2 regions of the Rhodococcus olei genome follow, and region 1 is predicted to be linked to the other one. Evidence: riboswitches for the same ligand, from Rfam matches in the RefSeq annotation. Region 1 holds a riboswitch; the other holds the start of a gene.
What was found. A riboswitch is a leader RNA that binds a small molecule or an ion and turns the genes downstream of it on or off. The one in region 1 is predicted to bind thiamine pyrophosphate.

Region 1 (9,038 bases):
GTTCCTGGACGAGCAGGCCGGTCCGGCGCTCGGCCCGGGAGTCGGTTTCGCCGCGCACACCTGCCACGGAACCGCGCTCGACGTCGTCACCGACGACGGGGTGTGCCCCGGTGCCGCGTTCCGGCCCGCGGACGAGGTGCTGTCCACGTTGGTGCTGCTGGACCCCGAGGCCTTCGACTGGTGGGAGGAGGACGAGCCGATCCTCGGTCACCCGCGCGATCCCTTCCACCGGGTCGACGTCCGTCGCAGCTCCCGGCGGGTCCGCATGAAGCTCGGGGGCCTGCTGCTCGCCGAGTCGGAGCGGCCGCTCGCGGTGTTCGAGACGATGCTGCCCGTGACGCGCTTCTACCTGCCGCGCGACGACGTCCGCGTTCGGCTGGTGCCCACGGCGACCCGCACCTACTGCGCCTACAAGGGTGCGGCGTCGTACTACTCCGTCGACGGGGTCGGCGACGCCGGGACGGACATCGCGTGGAGCTACGAGAGCCCGCTGCCCGACTGCCCGCAGATCGCGGGCCTCGTCGCCTTTCATCAAGAGCGGCTCGACCTCGTCGTCGACGGCACGCCGATCGATCGTCCCCGTACTCCCTGGTCAGAGGTGGGCTGACCGGGTTACGCGACACGAAGTACGACAGTGGGTAGGACCGGCTCCGCGGATCGTGGGGCGACGGTCTACGATTCCTCAGAGCGCAAGCCATGAGGACGTTCGCCTCGCAGCCCGGGGCCGGACGTCCTGAGCGAGCCTGCGGAGCGACCAAGGGCACAATCAGGAGGATCAGTGACTGCCGTAGCGCCCCAGCCAGTCCCCGAGCTAACGGCCAAACGGCCGTTCCCGGCGAGACTGGGACCCAAGGGCTCGTACATCTACAAGATGATCACCACGACCGATCCCAAGGTGCTCGGGATCATGTACATGGTGACGTCGTTCGCGTTCTTCCTCGTCGGTGGCCTGATGGCGCTGCTGATGCGTACGGAGCTCGCGGTCCCGGGCATGCAGTTCCTGTCGAACGAGCAGTTCAACCAGCTGTTCACGATGCACGGCACGCTGATGCTGCTGATGTACGCGACGCCGATCGTGTTCGGCTTCGCCAACTACATCCTGCCGCTGCAGATCGGTGCGCCCGACGTGGCGTTCCCGCGTCTGAACGCCTTCAGCTACTGGCTCTACCTGTTCGGTTCCACCGTCGCGACCGCCGGCTTCATCACCCCGGGCGGTGCCGCCGACTTCGGCTGGACGGCCTACAGCCCGCTGACCGACGCCCTGCACTCGCCCGGTGTCGGCGCCGACCTGTGGATCCTCGGCCTCGCCGTCAGCGGCCTCGGCACCATCCTCGGTGGTGTCAACATGATCACCACCGTGGTGTGCCTGCGCGCCCCCGGCATGACGATGTTCCGGATGCCGATCTTCACCTGGAACATCCTGGTGACCAGCGTCCTGATCCTGCTCGCCTTCCCGCTGCTGACCGCGGCCCTGCTCGGCGTGTTCGTGGACCGGCACTTCGGCGCCCACATCTTCGACCCCGCCAACGGCGGAGTCCTGCTCTGGCAGCACCTGTTCTGGTTCTTCGGCCACCCCGAGGTGTACATCATCGCGCTGCCGTTCTTCGGCATCGTCTCGGAGATCTTCCCGGTCTTCTCGCGCAAACCGCTGTTCGGCTACAGCGGCCTGGTCTACGCCACCCTCGGCATCGCCGCCCTGTCGGTCGCCGTATGGGCGCACCACATGTACGCCACCGGCGCGGTGCTGCTGCCGTTCTTCTCGTTCATGACGTTCCTGATCGCGGTCCCGACCGGTGTGAAGTTCTTCAACTGGATCGGCACCATGTGGAAGGGCCAGCTGACGTTCGAGTCGCCGATGCTGTTCTCCGTCGGCTTCATCGTGACCTTCCTGTTCGGTGGTCTGTCCGGCGTCCTGCTCGCCAGCCCGCCGCTCGACTTCCACGTCACCGACTCGTACTTCGTCGTCGCCCACTTCCACTACGTGCTCTTCGGCACCATCGTGTTCGCGACCTACGCCGGCATCTACTTCTGGTTCCCGAAGATGACCGGACGGCTGATGGACGAGCGCCTCGGCAAGTGGCACTTCTGGACCACCTTCATCGGCTTCCACACCACGTTCCTGGTGCAGCACTGGCTCGGCAACGAGGGCATGCCCCGCCGCTACGCCGACTACCTGCCCTCCGACAGTTTCACGATGCTGAACACGATCTCCACGATCGGCGCGTTCATCCTCGGTGCCTCCACGCTGCCGTTCATCTGGAACGTCTTCAAGAGCTACCGCTACGGCGAGGTCGTCACCGTCGACGACCCGTGGGGCTACGGCAACTCGCTCGAGTGGGCGACCAGCTGCCCGCCGCCGCGGCACAACTTCACCGAGCTGCCCCGGATCCGCTCGGAGCGCCCCGCGTTCGAGCTGCACTACCCGCACATGGTCGAGCGGATGCGCGCCGAGGCGCACGTCGGACCCGGCCACGGTGGCAAGCAGGCCACCGCCGTGCTGGAGGACGTGCACTAAGCGTCGCACCACCCCCACGACAAGGCCCCGCCCGAATTTCGGGCGGGGCCTTGTCGCTGGGAGGACCGTGATTGGCACAATGGGTGACGAAACCCGCGGCGCGGCCGCGGGATGGAGGGAGATTCTCGGTGGGTTCGGAGTTGCAGTCGGGGACCACGGTTCTGGTCACGGTGACGGGTCGCGACCGCCCCGGTGTCACGTCCGTGCTGCTGGCCGCGCTGTCACGGCACCAGGTCAGCCTGCTCGACGTCGAGCAGGTCGTCATCCGCGGCCGGTTGACCCTCGGCGTGCTGGTCGCGTGCCCGGCCGACCCGGAGGCCCTGCAGGAGGCGCTCGAGGACGCGATGGCCACGGTGGGCATGACCGTGGACGTGGAGATCGGCGCCGGTGCCGCCGACCGACCGGCGCCGTCCACGCACGCGGTCGTCGTCCTCGGCAGCCCGGTCACCGCCCGGTCCTTCAGTCACCTCGCCCGCGCGCTGGCCACGCAGGGCGCCAACATCGACGCGATCCGCGGTGTCGCCGACTACCCGGTCACCGGACTCGAACTGCTCGTCACCGCCGCCGACACCAGCGCCGACGCGGACGGGCGGCTGCGCACCGCGCTGTCCGAGCTCGCGATGGTCGAGGCCGTGGACATCGCCGTCGAGCGCGCGGGCCTCGCGCGCCGGGCGAAGCGCCTGGTCGTCTTCGACGTGGACTCCACGCTGGTGCAGGGCGAGGTGATCGAGATGCTCGCCGCCCACGCGGGTGTCGAGGACAAGGTCCGGGAGGTCACCGAGGCGGCGATGCGCGGCGAGATCGACTTCACCGAGTCGCTGCACCAGCGGGTCGCGACCCTCGCCGGTCTCGACGCGTCGGTCATCGACGAGGTCGGCCGGACGCTGGAACTGACCCCGGGCGCCCGCACCACCATCCGGACCCTGCGGCGCCTCGGGTTCCACTGCGGCGTCGTGTCCGGTGGCTTCCGTCAGGTGATCGAGGGCCTCGCGCACGAACTCGAACTGGACTTCGTCGAGGCGAACACCCTCGAGATCGTCGACGGCAAGCTCACCGGTCGGGTCGTCGGCGACGTGGTCGACCGTGCCGCCAAGGCCCGCGCGCTGCGCACGTTCGCCGCGCAGGTCGGGGTGCCGATGGAGCAGACCGTCGCGGTCGGGGACGGTGCCAACGACATCGACATGCTCAACGCCGCCGGGCTCGGTGTCGCGTTCAACGCCAAGCCCGCGCTGCGCGAGGTGGCGGACACCGCGCTGTCGCACCCGTTCCTCGACGCGGTGCTGTTCGTGCTCGGTGTCACCCGCGACGAGGTCGAGGCCGCCGACGCCGTCGACGGGCTGGTGCGCCGGGTCCCGCTCTGATGCCGCCGCACGAGGCCGACGCATCGCCGCGCGTCGACGACGCGGGCTTCGCGGCCCGGCACGCGGTGCTCCGCGCCGGCTACGGCCACCGCGCCGATCCGGACGATCCGGCGCAGGTGCTGGCGATGCCGTTGGTGCTGCACATCCCGAAGGTCGGCCCTCCGGCCCGCAGTGCCCTGCTCGCTGCGGCGGCCGCGGCGACCGCCGCGTTGTGTCTCGACGTCCGGGTCGGGCTCGGTCCGGACGGCGAACCGGGTCCGTGGCGCGGCGACTACCTCGCGTGGACCGGTGCCCGGATCCGCAAGGTGGCCCGGCGGGCCCGCGGCGCGCAGTGGCTGGCCGCGCAGGACGTCGCCGGGGTCACCGCACTGATCGACGGCGCGCAGGCCCGCGCACTGGTACCCGGCCCGGTCGGCGCGCTCGATCCCCGGATCCGGAAGCTGCAGATCGGCGGCACCGACCTCGTTCACGACGAGCCGGGGGACCCGGTCGCGGGCGTTCCGGTGCTGTGGGTGAACGCCGAGCTCGGCATGACCGTCGGCAAGGCGGCCGCCCAGGTCGGGCACGCGGCGATGCTGCTGGCCGGGGCGATGACCACGGCCGAGGCGGCGGACTGGGCCGGAGGCGGCTTCCGCTGCTCGGTGCGCGACGCCGGCCCGGACCGTTGGGCGGCTCTCGCCGTCGAGGCGTCCCGGGGCGAGGTGGTGGCCGTGCGCGACGCCGGGTTCACCGAGGTGGCGCCGGGGTCGATGACGGTGGTCGCGGTGCCGGCGTTCCGCGCGGCTTGGAGTTGACGGGCCGTGCGTCCTAAGGTGATCGCGTCCATCCAGCACGGGAGCCCACGAGGGGCTGAGAGGGAGCGTGAGCGCTCCGACCGTCACACCTGATCCGGGTCATTCCGGCGTAGGGAGCAGCGCGATGTCCGTCGTACCGTCACCAGTGTCCGAGAACGCGGCCGAGCCGTCCTTCACACTCGACGAATCCCCAACGCGGACCCTCGGAGTCGGCGCCCAGATCGGGTTGTGGGGCAATCTCGGGATCTCCCTGCTGCTGCCCGTCGCCGCGACGTTCACGGTGATGCAGGGCCAGTCGCTGCTCGCGACACTGCTCGCGGTCGTCGTCGGCGCGGTGATCGGGTCGGGGTTGCTGGGACTGTGCGCGGCCGCAGGCGCGTCGGTCGGCGCCCCCGCGATGGTGATGATGCGGGGCCTGCTCGGAACGCGGCTGTCTGCGCTGCCGACGGTGCTGAACCTGGTGCAGTGCGTCGGATGGGCGACGTTCGAGGTCTTCGTGATCGCCGAGGCCGCCGCTCGGCTGACCGGTTGGCAGCGGTGGCCGTTCGTCCTGGTCGGCGGCGTCCTCGCGACGGTGATGGCGCTGTACCCGCTGCGGGTGGTCAAGATCCTCGCGCGCTACGCGGTGTGGGCGGCGCTCGCGTCCACCGTCTACCTGCTGGTGAACGTGCTGATGAAGGATCTGCCCGCGCTCACCGACGGCGGATTCTCCGGCTTCTGGACGAGCGTCGACCTGGTGATCGCGATGCCGATCTCGTGGGTGCCGCTGGCCGCCGACTACGCCCGGCACTCGCGCTCCCCGCGGGCGGCGTTCCTCGGCGCCGGCGTCGGCTACGGCGGCGCGACGATCGCGTTCTTCGCGCTCGGCGTGCTCGCGTTCGCGGCCTTCGCCCTGGAACCGGGCTTCGACGTGATCGGCAGCCTGCTGGTGCTGCCGTTGGCCGGGGTGGCGCTGCTGATCCTGCTCGTCGACGAGGTCGACGAGGCGTTCGCGAACATCTACTCGACCGCGATCAGCGCGCAGAACCTGCGGCCGTCCCTGGACCGCCGCTACCTGGTGATCGCGGTCGGTGTGGTGGCGACGCTGCTCGCCCTCACCGTCGACGCGTACAGCTACGAGCCGTTCCTGTTCCTGATCGGCGCCGTGTTCGTGCCGCTGACCGGGACGTTCCTCGCGGCGTTCTACCTGCTGCGGCGGGGCCACTGGGACGTGTCGGAACAGTCTCCGACGCGGTGGGCGATGCTGGTGCCGTGGGCGGTCGGGTTCGTCGTGTACCAGTTGGTGACGCCGACCTACTTCACCGGATTCGGGTCCGGCTGGACCTCGTGGTGGACGAATCTGCAGTCGACGCTGGGGATTTCGGCGGCGGGCTGGTCGGCGTCGCTGGTCGCGTTGGTCGCGGCGGGTGCTCTGACGCTGCTGATCGGAATGGTTGACAGGCGAAAGGTGGTGCGGGCGTGAGTCTCTCGTCCCGGTTGCAGGAGGGGGGACGGCCGCTGCTCGCGGAGCAGCTGGCGCACCCGACCGTCGTGGGCATCGCCCGGGGCGACCTCGACCCGGCCGTGTTCCGCGGTTGGCTCGAACAGGACTACCTGTATCTGCTCGACTACACGCGCGTGTTCGCGCGGCTGGCGTGGCAGGCGCCGGACGGGCACCTCGGCTATCTGGTGGACCTGGCCCACTCGACGCTGCACGAGGAACTGAGCCTGCACCGCGAGCTGTCCGAGCCGTTCGGGGCCGACTTCGACGCGGCGGTCAAGAGCCCCCAGTGCGCGGCGTACACCGAGTTCCTGCTGGACGCCGCCGCGGACTACGGGCGCGGACTGGCCGCGCTGCTGCCCTGCATGTGGGGCTATTCCGAGCTGGGCCGGGCCTTGGCCGCGGACCCGCCCGCCGACCCGCGGTTCCGGCGCTGGGTGGACACCTACGCCGACCCCGGTTTCGCGGCGCTGGCGGACCGGTGCGCGGAGATCCTGGACGAGGCGGCCCCCGACGAGGCGGTCGCCGAGCAGGCGTTCATGACGGCGATGCGGCACGAACTCGCGTTCTGGGACGCGCGATGAGCCGGGCCCGCGCGCTGGTCGACGGCGAGGCCGACCGCTGGCGGCAGCTGGCCGAGCATCCCTTCGTCCTCGCCACCGCCGACGGCACGCTCGCCGCCGAGTCGTTCAACCGCTGGCTGCTCGAGGACCACGCGTTCGTGGTGGAGTTCCGACGCTTCCTCGCCGGCGTCCTGACCCTCGCCCCCGACGAGCGGTCCCGCGACGTGCTCGCGGGCGGGATCGCCGCGCTCACACCGGAACTCGACCTCTTCCGCGCCGAGCTCGACGCACGTGGCCTCGGCCGGGACGGATACCGGCCCAGCCTCGGCTGCGCGTCGTACACCTCGTTCATGCTGGCGAGCCTGCACGACGGCTACGAGATCGCCTCGACGGTGCTCTACGGCGTGGAGAAGGCGTACCTCGACGCATGGACGACCGTCCGCGAGCGCGCAGCGGCCGCCGACTCGCGGTACCGCTCCTTCATCGACAACTGGAGTGCGCCGCCGTTCGCGAACTACGTCGCCGACCTCGGCGAACTGCTGGGAGCGGGGGAGCCGACTCCCGCGCAGCGGGCGGCGTTCGGCCGGGTCGCCGAGTTCGAGGTGCAGTTCTGGGACGGGTGCACGAGCTAGGGCAGTCCAGCGGGCGTGAAGTGGCTCTTCTCGGCAGGTCCGGTGGTGCCGGAGACTGGCCACCATGTTCACCCGCATGCCCGCCCGCCTCGCCGCGCTCGTCGTCGGGCTGTGGCTCTACGGGTTCGTTCGGGTGTCGGGACGGTCGCGAACGTCGTGGTGATCGCGCTGGCCGTGGACACCTCGCTGGCCCTGTTGCCGGAGCCGGGCTCGTTGGCGGCACGGATTCCGGTCATGCTGTTCGCGGTCGTGCTCAACGCCCTGGCGACGGCGCTCTACATCGGCGCGGGCCTCGGTCCGGGGCCGCGGGACGGCCTGATGACCGGCCTGGTCGGCCGCAGCGGCCGGTCGGTCCGGTTGGTCCGGACCGGGATCGAGGTGACCGTGCTCGCCACCGGCTGGATGCTCGGCGGCACGGTCGGGGTGGGCACCGTGGTCTACGCGCTCGGGATCGGGCCGCTGATCCAACTGATGATGCGCGCGATGCAGGCAGATCGTCGCGGAGGGCCCGGCGCCGGCCCGGTGACCTGCGCGCCCGCCGACGTGGGCGACACGCAACCCGGTCCTGCTGCGAGCGTGCGGAGCGCGTAGGCAAGGATGGGCGTCGTGCCCGAACTGGATCCCGATCTGCTCATCGATTTCGACGACGTGCTCATCCGCCGCGGGGGCGTGACCCTGGTGGGTCCCGTGACCTGGAAGGTGGAACTCGACGAGCGGTGGGTCGTGCTGGGCCCGAACGGCGCCGGCAAGACGTCACTGCTGCGCATCGCGGCGGCCGAGATGCACCCGACGTCCGGGAACGCGAACCTGCTCGGCGAGACGCTCGGCCGTGTCGACGTGAACGAGCTGCGGCCGCGGATCGGGATGTCGTCGTCGGCGCTGGCACACCGCGTCCCGGCGGACGAACTCGTCAAGGATCTCGTCGTCTCGGCCGGATACGCGGTCCTCGGCCGGTGGCGGGAACGCTACGAGGACGTCGACACCACCCGCGCGGTCGAGATCCTCGAGAGCATCGGGGCCGAGCACCTGGCGGACCGCACGTACGGCACCCTGTCCGAGGGGGAGCGCAAGAGGGTCCTGATCGCTCGCGCCCTGATGACGGACCCCGAACTGCTGCTGCTCGACGAGCCGGCGGCCGGCCTCGACCTCGGCGGTCGCGAGGAACTCGTCGCCCGGTTGGCGGATCTGGCGGCGGACCCGGATGCTCCGGCGACCGTCCTGATCACCCATCACGTCGAGGAGATCCCGCCCGGATTCACGCACGCCCTGCTGCTGAAGGAGGGCGAGGTCGTCTCGCAGGGCCTGATCGACGACGTGATCACCGCGGAGAACCTGACGACCGCCTTCAGTCAGTCCATCGCCCTCGACCGTGTCGACGGCCGCTTCTTCGCGCGTCGCAGCCGGCTGCCCGGCAAGCACCGCCGCTGAGCCGACGCCTCCGGGTGGGACGCCGTCCGCAGCGGACGGTGCGGAAGGTTCTTCTCGGGCGGGTGGGGAGTGGTGCGCGGCGGCGGGACGGACGCGGCGTAAGTTGCGTCACATGGCTTCGAACGAACTGCACCCCGACGTCCCCCCGAAGGACGCCTCCACCGTGATCCTGGTCCGCGACGGCGAGTCCGGGCCGGAGGTGTTCCTGCTGCGCCGCGTCGGCGGCATGGCGTTCGCCGGTGGCATGACGGTGTTCCCCGGCGGG
Region 2 (9,038 bases), on a different contig from region 1:
GGTCAACCCCGATGGATCGTGTACATCTGCAGGTCCGCGGGCACTCCCCGCGGTGCCGACGCGAACAGCCCCCGCCGGTGTGGGCGGGCCCGCAGCCCGAGCTCGCCGAGCCGGTCCGAGCCCAGAGCGTCCATCGTGGTCGACGACGCCATCACCTTGCCGTCGGCCCCGGCCTGCATGACCCGGGCGGCGACGTTGACGTCGACACCGAGCCAGTCGGCGCCGACCCGGCGCGGGACGCCGGTGTGCACGCCGACCCGCATCCGCGGCCGGAAGCCGCCGTATTCGACCGTCGCGAGCGCGTCCCGCGCGGCGAACGTGGCCTCGAGTGCCCGGTCGGGTCGGGCGAAGACGGCCATCATCCCGTCGCCCATCCGTTTGACGACGTGTCCGCCGTGGTCGATCACGGGCGGTTCGATCGCGCGGGCCACCTCGCGCAGCATCTCGACGGTGGTCTCGTCGCCGGCGGCGAGCGCGAAGTCCGAGTAGCCGACCAGGTCGGTGAACACGACCGTCATCTCCCGGGTGCCGCGGCCGCGACCGGTGCGTTCGAGCAGCGCCTGCCACAGCTGCAATGCCCCGAGGCCGACCTCGCGGGTGGCGCCGGGGGTGTCGTCGAGGAGGCGGTCGGCGACGCGGGCGACCGCCCGTGGACCGCCCGGTCCGGCGGTGGAGAGCGGATCCCCGAACCCGGGGTCGCCGGGCAGCGCCCGCCGCACCCGGCGGACCGCGTCGACGACGGCGGGGGCGGTGTCGACGGACCTGACCCACGCCAGCGCCGCCTCGACGCGGCCGGGGCCGTCCTCCTCCTCGCTCATCACCCGAGTGTAACGACGTGTCACAGCAAAGTAGTGGTGCGGTTGCGCAGGTCGGGGCCTCCGCAACCGCACCACCACCGTCAGCCGGGCGGCCGTCAGGCGTCGCGGCGGTTGATCACGAACAGGGCGCCACCGAACACGATCCCGACGAACACCGTGAAGTACACGAGGCTGCCCCACGGTCCCCAGTGCCAGTCGATGCCCTGATCGGCGCCGAGGAAGTGGTTGGCGTTCGCGAACGGCAGGAACGGCTGGATCTCCCGGCCCACCCGACCGAACAGCCCGAACAGCGACTCGATCAGCAGCGGCCAGAGCAGCAGGAGCGTGATCGCGCCCGCCGACTGGCGCACCAGCGAGCCGACCGCGACCGCGAGGGCCACGCACAGCAGCGCGTAGATCGGCACGCCGTAGACCGTCCGCCACGCCTCTCCGCCGGAGAGCGTCAGCTTCACGCCCGCCTCGGTGCCGGCCGTCGCCTTCGCGATCGCGTAGGCCCCGAACGTCAGCACGAACGTGAGCGCCGCACCGAAGACGCCGATCAGGGCGGCCTTGGTGATCAGTACGGTGTCGCGATGCGGGATCGCCTGGAAGGTCGTGCGGATGATGCCGAAGCGGTACTCGCTGGTCACCGCCAGCGCCGCCATGATCATCAGCACCAGCACGCCGAACCCGGTCACGCCGCTGACGGCGTCGGTCAGGGACGGCAGGAACGGCTCGATGGTGTCCTCGCCGGACGCCCGCTGATCGTTGTACGTGTCCAGGCTGACCTTCGAGGTCAGGCCGATCACGGCGGCCAGCCCGAGACCGAGTGCGATGATCACGGCCGTGCACCACCACGGCGACTTCGTCGAGGTGAGTTTGATTCGTTCTGCTGCCACGACGCCCATCAGAGCGCGCCTCCCATCACGTCCGCGTGGTATTGCACGTCGTCACCGGTCATCTTCATGAATGCGTCCTCGAGGGAACCGCGCTGCGCCGCCAGCTCGTGCAGCACGATGCCCTGGCCACCGGCGATCTGCCCGACCGCGTCCGTGGTGGTGCCGCGCACGATCAGCGCCGCGGCGCCGTCCGCACCGACGCCGTCGGTCTCGACGGCCAGGCCCTGCGCGGCGAGCGCCCCCCGCAGAACCTCGAGCTGCGGGCTGCGCACCCGCACCGACGCCTCCGACGACCGGTCGACGAATTCCTGAACCGGAGAATCGGATACGAGCCGGCCGCGACCGATCACGACGAGATGCTCTGCGGTCAAGGCCATTTCGGAGAGCAGGTGGCTCGACACCAGGACGGTGCGTCCTTCGGCGGCCAGTCGCTGCATGAACTTGCGGATCCAGACGATGCCCTCGGGGTCGAGGCCGTTGACGGGTTCGTCGAACAGCAGCACCTTCGGATCGCCGAGCAGCGCACCGGCCAAGCCGAGCCGCTGCGCCATGCCGAGCGAGAAGCCGCCCGCCTTCTTGCCGGCGACGTCGGTGAGCCCGACGAGACGCAGCACCTCGTCCACCCGGGAACCCGGAATGCCGTTGGAGGCCGCCATCCACTGCAGGTGCGCCTTCGCGGAACGGTTGGGGTGCACCCACTTCGCGTCCAGCAGGGCACCGACCGTGCGCAGCGGCTCGCGCAGCTCGTGGTACGGCTTGCCGTCGATCAACGCGACACCGGCGGTCGGCCGGTCCAGCCCGAGGATCATCCGCATCGTCGTGGACTTGCCCGCACCGTTCGGTCCGAGGAAGCCGGTGACGATGCCGGGACGGACCGAGAAGGTCAGATCGTCGACCGCTCTGACGTCCCCGAACGTCTTCGTCAAACCCCTTACTTCAATCATGACTGCCAGCATCCCGGAAATCGCCGCCGATCACATCCACCCCGGGTCGCGAGTCGTGTCATCCCCGGGGATGACTTCACCCCGGGTTCACCCCGAGATCCGCCCCGCACCCCGGCGGGCACGGCCGCGCCGAGCCCGCCACGCGAGTGGCGCCGTCCACGATCACCGCTGGACACACCGGACGTCGACATCGTTGCTGCACAACCCGATCCACGTGCCCACTCACGAGGCGACCGCGGCCCGCGACCGTCCGGCGCGCATCCGGGTGTCAGCGATGCACCTGCCCGTTGCCACTGCCGACCTCCGGCAGGGTGGGGAATCGGTTGGCCGGGTTCTCCCCCTCGTCGTACACCGTCTGGGGAGGGCCGATCAGCAACGGATCCGGCGCTCCGACGACCCGGACGTCCTTGCCGGTGTAGTCGAACTTCGACAACACCCAGCGCATCGCCTCGAGCCGGGCCCGCTTCTTGTCGTTGGACTTGACGATCGTCCACGGCGCGTGCGGGGTGTCGGTGTAGAACAGCATGTTCTCCTTGGCCTCGGTGTAGGCGTCCCACTTGTCGAGGCTGGCCAGGTCGGTCGGCGACAGCTTCCACTGCTTGACCGGGTCGGTGCTGCGGGCGACGAACCGCGCGTGCTGCTCCTCCCGCCCGACCGAGAACCAGAACTTGATCAGGTGGATGCCGGACTGCACCAGCATCCGCTCGAATTCCGGTGCCGACCTTGTGAATTCGAGGTACTCGGTGGGGGTGCAGTACCCCATCACCCGTTCGACGCCGGCCCGGTTGTACCAGGACCGGTCCATCATCACGATCTCCCCGCCCGCGGGCAGGTGCGCGACGTACCGCTGGAAGTACCACTGGGTGCGCTCGCGTTCGGTGGGCTTCTCGAGCGCCATCACGCGCGCGCCACGCGGGTTGAGGTGTTCGGTGAACCGCTTGATCGCGCCACCCTTGCCCGCCGCGTCGCGGCCCTCGAAGATGATGACGATCTTCTCGTCGTTCTCCTTGACCCATGCCTGCAGCTTCAGCATCTCGATCTGCAGCGCCCGTTTGCGGTGCTCGTACTGCCGGCGGGTCATCTTTTTGTCGTACGGGTATCCGTGCCGCCACGGCGCGTCCGGACCCTCCTCGGGCTTGGCGCGACCGGACTTGCGCAGCAGCTCACCGATCTCGTCGATCTCCGGGGTGACGTCGACCGTCTCCGGTGCGGCCATCGAGAACCGCCCGGTCGGGTCCTGCCCGTCGGCGCCCGCGTGACCGTCGTACTGCTCGTTCACGTAGTCGAGACTACCGCCACGCGGCCGCCGAGTCAGGGCACTCGAGCCGGTTCACAGGTCCGGCGACGACGCCTGCGCCCAGAACCGCTTCGGGATCCGGCCCGCCAGTCGCGCCTGGTGACCGGCGGTCACGGCCGCGGCCATCGCCGACGCCATCAGCGCCGGGTGCTTCGCGCGGGTGACCGCGGTAGCCAGCAGCACCGCGTCGCAGCCGAGTTCCATCGCCAGCGCCGCATCACTGGCGGTGCCGATGCCCGCGTCGAGGATCACCGGCACACCGGCCGCCTCGACGATCATCTCGATGTTGTGCGGGTTGCAGATGCCCAGACCGGTCCCGATCGGCGCACCGAGCGGCATGACCGCCGCACAGCCGACGTCCTCGAGCCGCTTCGCCAGTACCGGGTCGTCCGTCGTGTACGGCAGGACGATGAACCCGTCGTCGACGAGTTGTTCTGCGGCACTGACCAGTTCGATGGCATCGGGCAGCAGCGTGCGGTCGTCGGCGATGACCTCGAGCTTGACCCAGTCGGTCTCGAGCGCCTCCCGCGCCAGCCGCGCCGTCAGCACCGCCTCCGCCGCCCCACGGCAGCCCGCGGTGTTCGGCAGAGGCGCGATGTCCAACCGGCGCAACAGGTCCAGCACCCCGGTACCGCCGACCGCGTCGACGCGGCGCATCGCGACCGTGGTCAGCTCGGTGCCCGACGCGACGAGGGCCTCCTCCAGCACGGCCAGGTTCGCGGCGCCGCCTGTGCCCATGATCAGCCGGGACCCGAACGTCCGGTCGGCGATCGTCAGCTTGTCAGCCACCCTGCACCGCCGTGAGAATCTCAATCTCCCAACCCTTTTCGACGGGCCGATCCCACTGGGTCCGCGGGAACACCACCCCGTCGACCGCGACGGCGATGCCCTTCTCCGGCAGCCCGAGGTGGGCGAGAAGCTGCGCCACCGTCAGCGGCTCGGACAACTGATGGTCCTCGCCGTTGACGGTGATCCCGATGTTCACCTGGTCAGTCATCGAACTCCTCACTCGTGTGTCGACACCAGTGTGCCGAAGCGTTCGGGCCGGCAGGTCTGCGCCGCCGGCAGCGGCGTCCCCGACAGTTCCGCGACCACCGCGTCCGCGGACAGCGGGGTCAGCAGGATCCCGTTGCGTCCGTGCCCGGCGGCCAGGACCACCCGGTCGGTGACCCGGCCGAGGATCGGCAGGTTGTCCGGGCTCATCGGCCGCAGACCGGCCGCCGTCTCGTGCAGCTCGTACTCGCCGATGCTCGGCATCAGGGTTTGCGCGTCGGCGATCAGGTCCCGGACCCCGGCGACCGTCACCGCGGTGTCGTCCCCGGACTCGTGCTGGGTGGCGCCGACGACGAGACCGTCGCCGCGGGGCACCAGGTAGACGGGCCGGCCGTGGACGCTCGCCCGGATCGTCTGGCTCGGCGCGGGCGCGACCCCGGGACGGTGGTGCAGGCGCAGCACCTCCCCCTTGACCGGCCGCACCGGGAGACCGGGCCACAGCCGCGCCGCGGCGGTGCCTGCGGCCAGGACCACCTGGTCGGCGGGGAGCGACTCCGGGTCGGTGACGGCCTGCGCCACGAACGTGACACCGGCCGCGGTGCACGCGGCCCGCAGGGCCCGCACCAGGGCGCGGTTGTCGACGGCGAACTCGGCGGCGGCCAGCAGCGCCAGCCGGATCGTCGGCGCCAGCGACGGTTCCGCGGCCCGGATCTGCGCACGATCGAGCAGGTCGAGGTGGTATCCGCGCCCGTCCAGCCACTCCGCGACCGTGCGCAGGTCGGCGGCGTCCGCCGCGTCCAGCGCGACGGTCATCGAGCTCTGCGAGGTGAACAGCACCTCCCCCGTGGTGCGCTCGAGCTCCGCCCCGAAGTCGGGCCACCGGTCCAGCGAGGCGGCCCCGACGGCGAGCAGTTCGTCCTCGCCGGGCCAGCCCTCGGACAGCGGAGCCAGCATCCCGCCGGCCACCCACGACGCCCCCGACCCGACGTCGGGGTCGTACAGCGTGACGGCCCACCCGGCTCGGGACGCGCGCCAGGCGATCGACAGCCCGATCACGCCGCCGCCGACCACCGCGACGGTTCTGCTCATCACTCCACCTCACTCCCTGCGCCGGCATGATCCGGATCAGGTCTGACGGTCGGGGCTCGCGCGGCCCCCTCTCAGCCCCGCGTCCGCCGGGACTCCCGTGTCACATTCGTTCCCACAGAGACTACCGTGGACGTGTGCCAACCTCGCATGCCGGTCATCGGCCGTCCCCGCGTGAACGTCTCGCCGCCGCACGTCTGTACCTGTGCACCGACGCCCGCCGCGATCGCGGCGACCTCGCGAAGTTCGCCGACGCCGCCCTCTCCGGCGGTGTCGACATCATCCAGCTCCGCGACAAGGGCTCGGCCGGGGAGCGGGAGTTCGGGAAGCTCGAGGCCCGCGAGGAGTTGGCGTTGCTCGCGGAACTGGCCGCCGTGTGCCGCAGGCACGGCGCGCTGCTGGCCGTCAACGACCGCGCCGACATGGCGCTGGCCGCCGGCGCCGACGTGCTGCACCTCGGGCAGGGCGACCTGCCGGTGCACTACGCCCGCCAGATCGTCGGACCGGACGTGGTGATCGGGCGGTCCACCCACAGCCGCGCACAGGCGCAGCTGGCGGCGATCGAGGACGACGTCGACTACTTCTGCACCGGACCGGTGTGGGCGACCCCCACCAAGCCGGGCCGTACCGCGTCCGGGCTGGACCTCGTCCGCTCGACCGCCGAGTCCGAGCCGTCGATGCCGTGGTTCGCGATCGGCGGCATCGACGAGCAGCGGCTCCCCGAGGTGCTCGACGCCGGCGCGAACCGGATCGTCGTGGTCCGCGCGATCACCGAGGCCCGTGACCCGCAGGCCGCGGCCCGGGCCCTCGCCGACACCCTCGCCCGCAACGCGGCCGCCGCCACGCACTGACCCAACGGTTCCCGAGACGGCCGGCCGCCCGGGCCGGGTTCAGTCGAGCCAGGACAGGACGGTGGACGGCGACAGCCGCAGCACGGAAGCGGGCAGCCGGTCCCGCAGTCCCCGGTCCGCGGTCACGACGGCGGTGACCTCGCCCGGCTCGCCCGCGAGCGCGGTCACCGTTCCGGGACGCGCGGCGAGAGTGGCCAGGGCGTCGTCTCCGCTGCCTGCCGCGACGTGGACCGGGACCCGGGTGTCCATCCCGGCGACCGCTGCGGCCTGGCCTTCGAGCACCGCCTCGACCCGGGGCAGCCAGCCGAAGCCGCCGCCGGGAAGTTCGATCGTGCGCGGCATCGTCCCGGCGAGGTCGGCGAGCAGCCGGCCGGTGGCGCCGGCGCGGTCGCGCCACCACCCGTCGGGGCGGGACCCGAGGACATTGGCGGTGTCGAGGAGCAGCCGGATCGGGACGGCGCGCAGGCCGGGCCAGCTGGCCGCGAATCCGGGATGCAGTGGCAGGTCCGTCACCTGGTCCTCCGGCACCCAGCGCAGTTCGGTGCTCTCCCGGTTCGGCACGGTCTCGAGTGCGTGTGCGGCGTCCGCGATCACGGTGGTGTAGGTCCAGCCACCGCTGCCGGCACGGGCGGTGACCCGCTCGGCCCGCACCCGCAGGTGCTCGGCCGCGATCCCGGCCTCCTCCTCGGCCTCCCGGACCGCGGCGTGAGTGGTGGTCTCGTGCGAGTCCCGCGCACCGCCGGGCAGCGCCCAGGTGCCGCCCTGGTGACTCCACGCGGCGCGGTGCTGCAGCAGGACCGCCGACCCGCCACCGGGGGCCGGGGCGCGCAACAGCAACCCGGCGGCGCCGAACCGCCCCCAATAGCGGCTGCCGTCGTCGCTGTTCGACCAGCCGTCCCCGTCACCGTGCATCGACTTCGCTCCACCTGTCCCGTGCTCGACGATCACCCCGCGCCCGACCGACGAGCCGGGCGTGAGACGAAACATGTGCCCGACGAACATAGCCAGTCGTGGAACCCGAAGCGCGGTTACTGCTTATATGCTGCCCTTTGTCCGGCGATCGAGCCAGATCCGGAGGGATACGCGGGTGGTGATTCGGGTGGTCCCCTCGACGCAGCCGCGCGCCGTCGAGCCGGACTCCGACCCAGACCGGGTGTCGGCGCGAATCCGCGAGTTCGTGCGCACGACCCCGGCCCGCCTGACCGTGCTCGGGGTCGGGTTGGTCGTCGTCGCGATCGTCTCCGGGACCGTCGCCGCGGTCCAGGTCGCAGACCGGCAGCAGACCCTCGACGCCCTGCACAGCGAGGTCGAGCCGCTGGCGTACGCCGCGCAGGACCTCTACAGCGCACTGTCGGTCGCCGACGCCGCCGCCGCGACGGCGTTCATCTCCGGCGGCGTCGAGCCGACGGCGGTCCGGGACCGGTACACGACCGCGATCAGCGAGGCGTCGGCGGACCTCGTGGACGCCTCGGCCGGGATCGAACAGTCCGACGCCGTCTCCCACGACCTGCTGACCCAGTTGTCGGTGGGTGTGCCGGTGTACACCGGCCTGGTCGAGACGGCCCGCACGAACAACCGGGACGAGCACCCGGTGGGGTCGGCGTACCTGAGCGAGGCGTCGAACCTGATGCAGTCGACGCTGCTGCCGCTGGCCGAGCGGCTGCATTCGGTGCAGGCGGCGAGGGTGGTACGCACCCAGGCCGAGTTCGCGACGCCGCCGTGGCCGGCGATCGTGCTGCTGGTGGTCACGCTGGTGTCGCTGGTGGTCGCCCAAGTGCTGCTCGCCCGCGGGACCCGGCGCCGGCTCAACGCCGGGCTGATCGTCGCGTCGTTGGCGGTCGCGGCCTCGCTGGGCTGGCTGGTGACCGCCGGGGTCGTCTCGGCGGCGGCCACCTCGCGGGCCCTCGACGAGGGCGCCCGGCCGCTGTCTGACCTGACCGCGGGCCGCATCCTCGCGCAGCAGGCCCGTTCCGACGAGACACTGGGCCTGGTGCGCCGGGACTTCACCGGGAGTTTCGACGCCCAGTTCCGCCATCACGTCGACGACCTCGGCGAGGCGCTCGGCGCGCTGGCCGAGGACGGCGGGCACGCCGTCGCGGACCAGATCGCGTCCGCTCGGCACGCGCTCGACGGATGGTCGACGGCGCACGTCCGGCTGATGACGATGCTCT

Region 2: another riboswitch for thiamine pyrophosphate. It lies ahead of thiO (glycine oxidase ThiO); the one in region 1 lies ahead of ABD951_RS03735 (purine-cytosine permease family protein).

The regions. Positions count from the first base shown of each region.
Region 1 covers NZ_BAABFB010000019.1:23,738-32,775, reverse strand. The annotation lists gene ABD951_RS03755 (DUF427 domain-containing protein) at 1-607, shown strand, start outside; gene ctaD (aa3-type cytochrome oxidase subunit I) at 779-2,515, shown strand; gene serB (phosphoserine phosphatase SerB) at 2,644-3,876, shown strand; gene ABD951_RS03740 (aminoacyl-tRNA hydrolase) at 3,876-4,670, shown strand; TPP riboswitch at 4,698-4,803, shown strand; gene ABD951_RS03735 (purine-cytosine permease family protein) at 4,795-6,132, shown strand; gene ABD951_RS03730 (TenA family protein) at 6,129-6,734, shown strand; gene ABD951_RS03725 (TenA family protein) at 6,731-7,345, shown strand; partial or broken gene ABD951_RS03720 (YczE/YyaS/YitT family protein) at 7,457-7,936, shown strand; gene ABD951_RS03715 (ABC transporter ATP-binding protein) at 7,943-8,773, shown strand; gene ABD951_RS03710 (NUDIX hydrolase) at 8,886-9,038, shown strand, end outside.
Region 2 covers NZ_BAABFB010000066.1:355,449-364,486, forward strand. The annotation lists gene ABD951_RS22700 (adenylate/guanylate cyclase domain-containing protein) at 3-818, opposite strand; gene ABD951_RS22705 (ABC transporter permease) at 914-1,705, opposite strand; gene ABD951_RS22710 (ABC transporter ATP-binding protein) at 1,705-2,640, opposite strand; gene ppk2 (polyphosphate kinase 2) at 2,909-3,856, opposite strand; gene thiG (thiazole synthase) at 3,971-4,726, opposite strand; gene thiS (sulfur carrier protein ThiS) at 4,719-4,934, opposite strand; gene thiO (glycine oxidase ThiO) at 4,943-6,019, opposite strand; TPP riboswitch at 6,016-6,128, opposite strand; gene thiE (thiamine phosphate synthase) at 6,154-6,867, shown strand; gene ABD951_RS22740 (NUDIX hydrolase) at 6,907-7,779, opposite strand; gene ABD951_RS22745 (hypothetical protein) at 7,955-9,038, shown strand, end outside.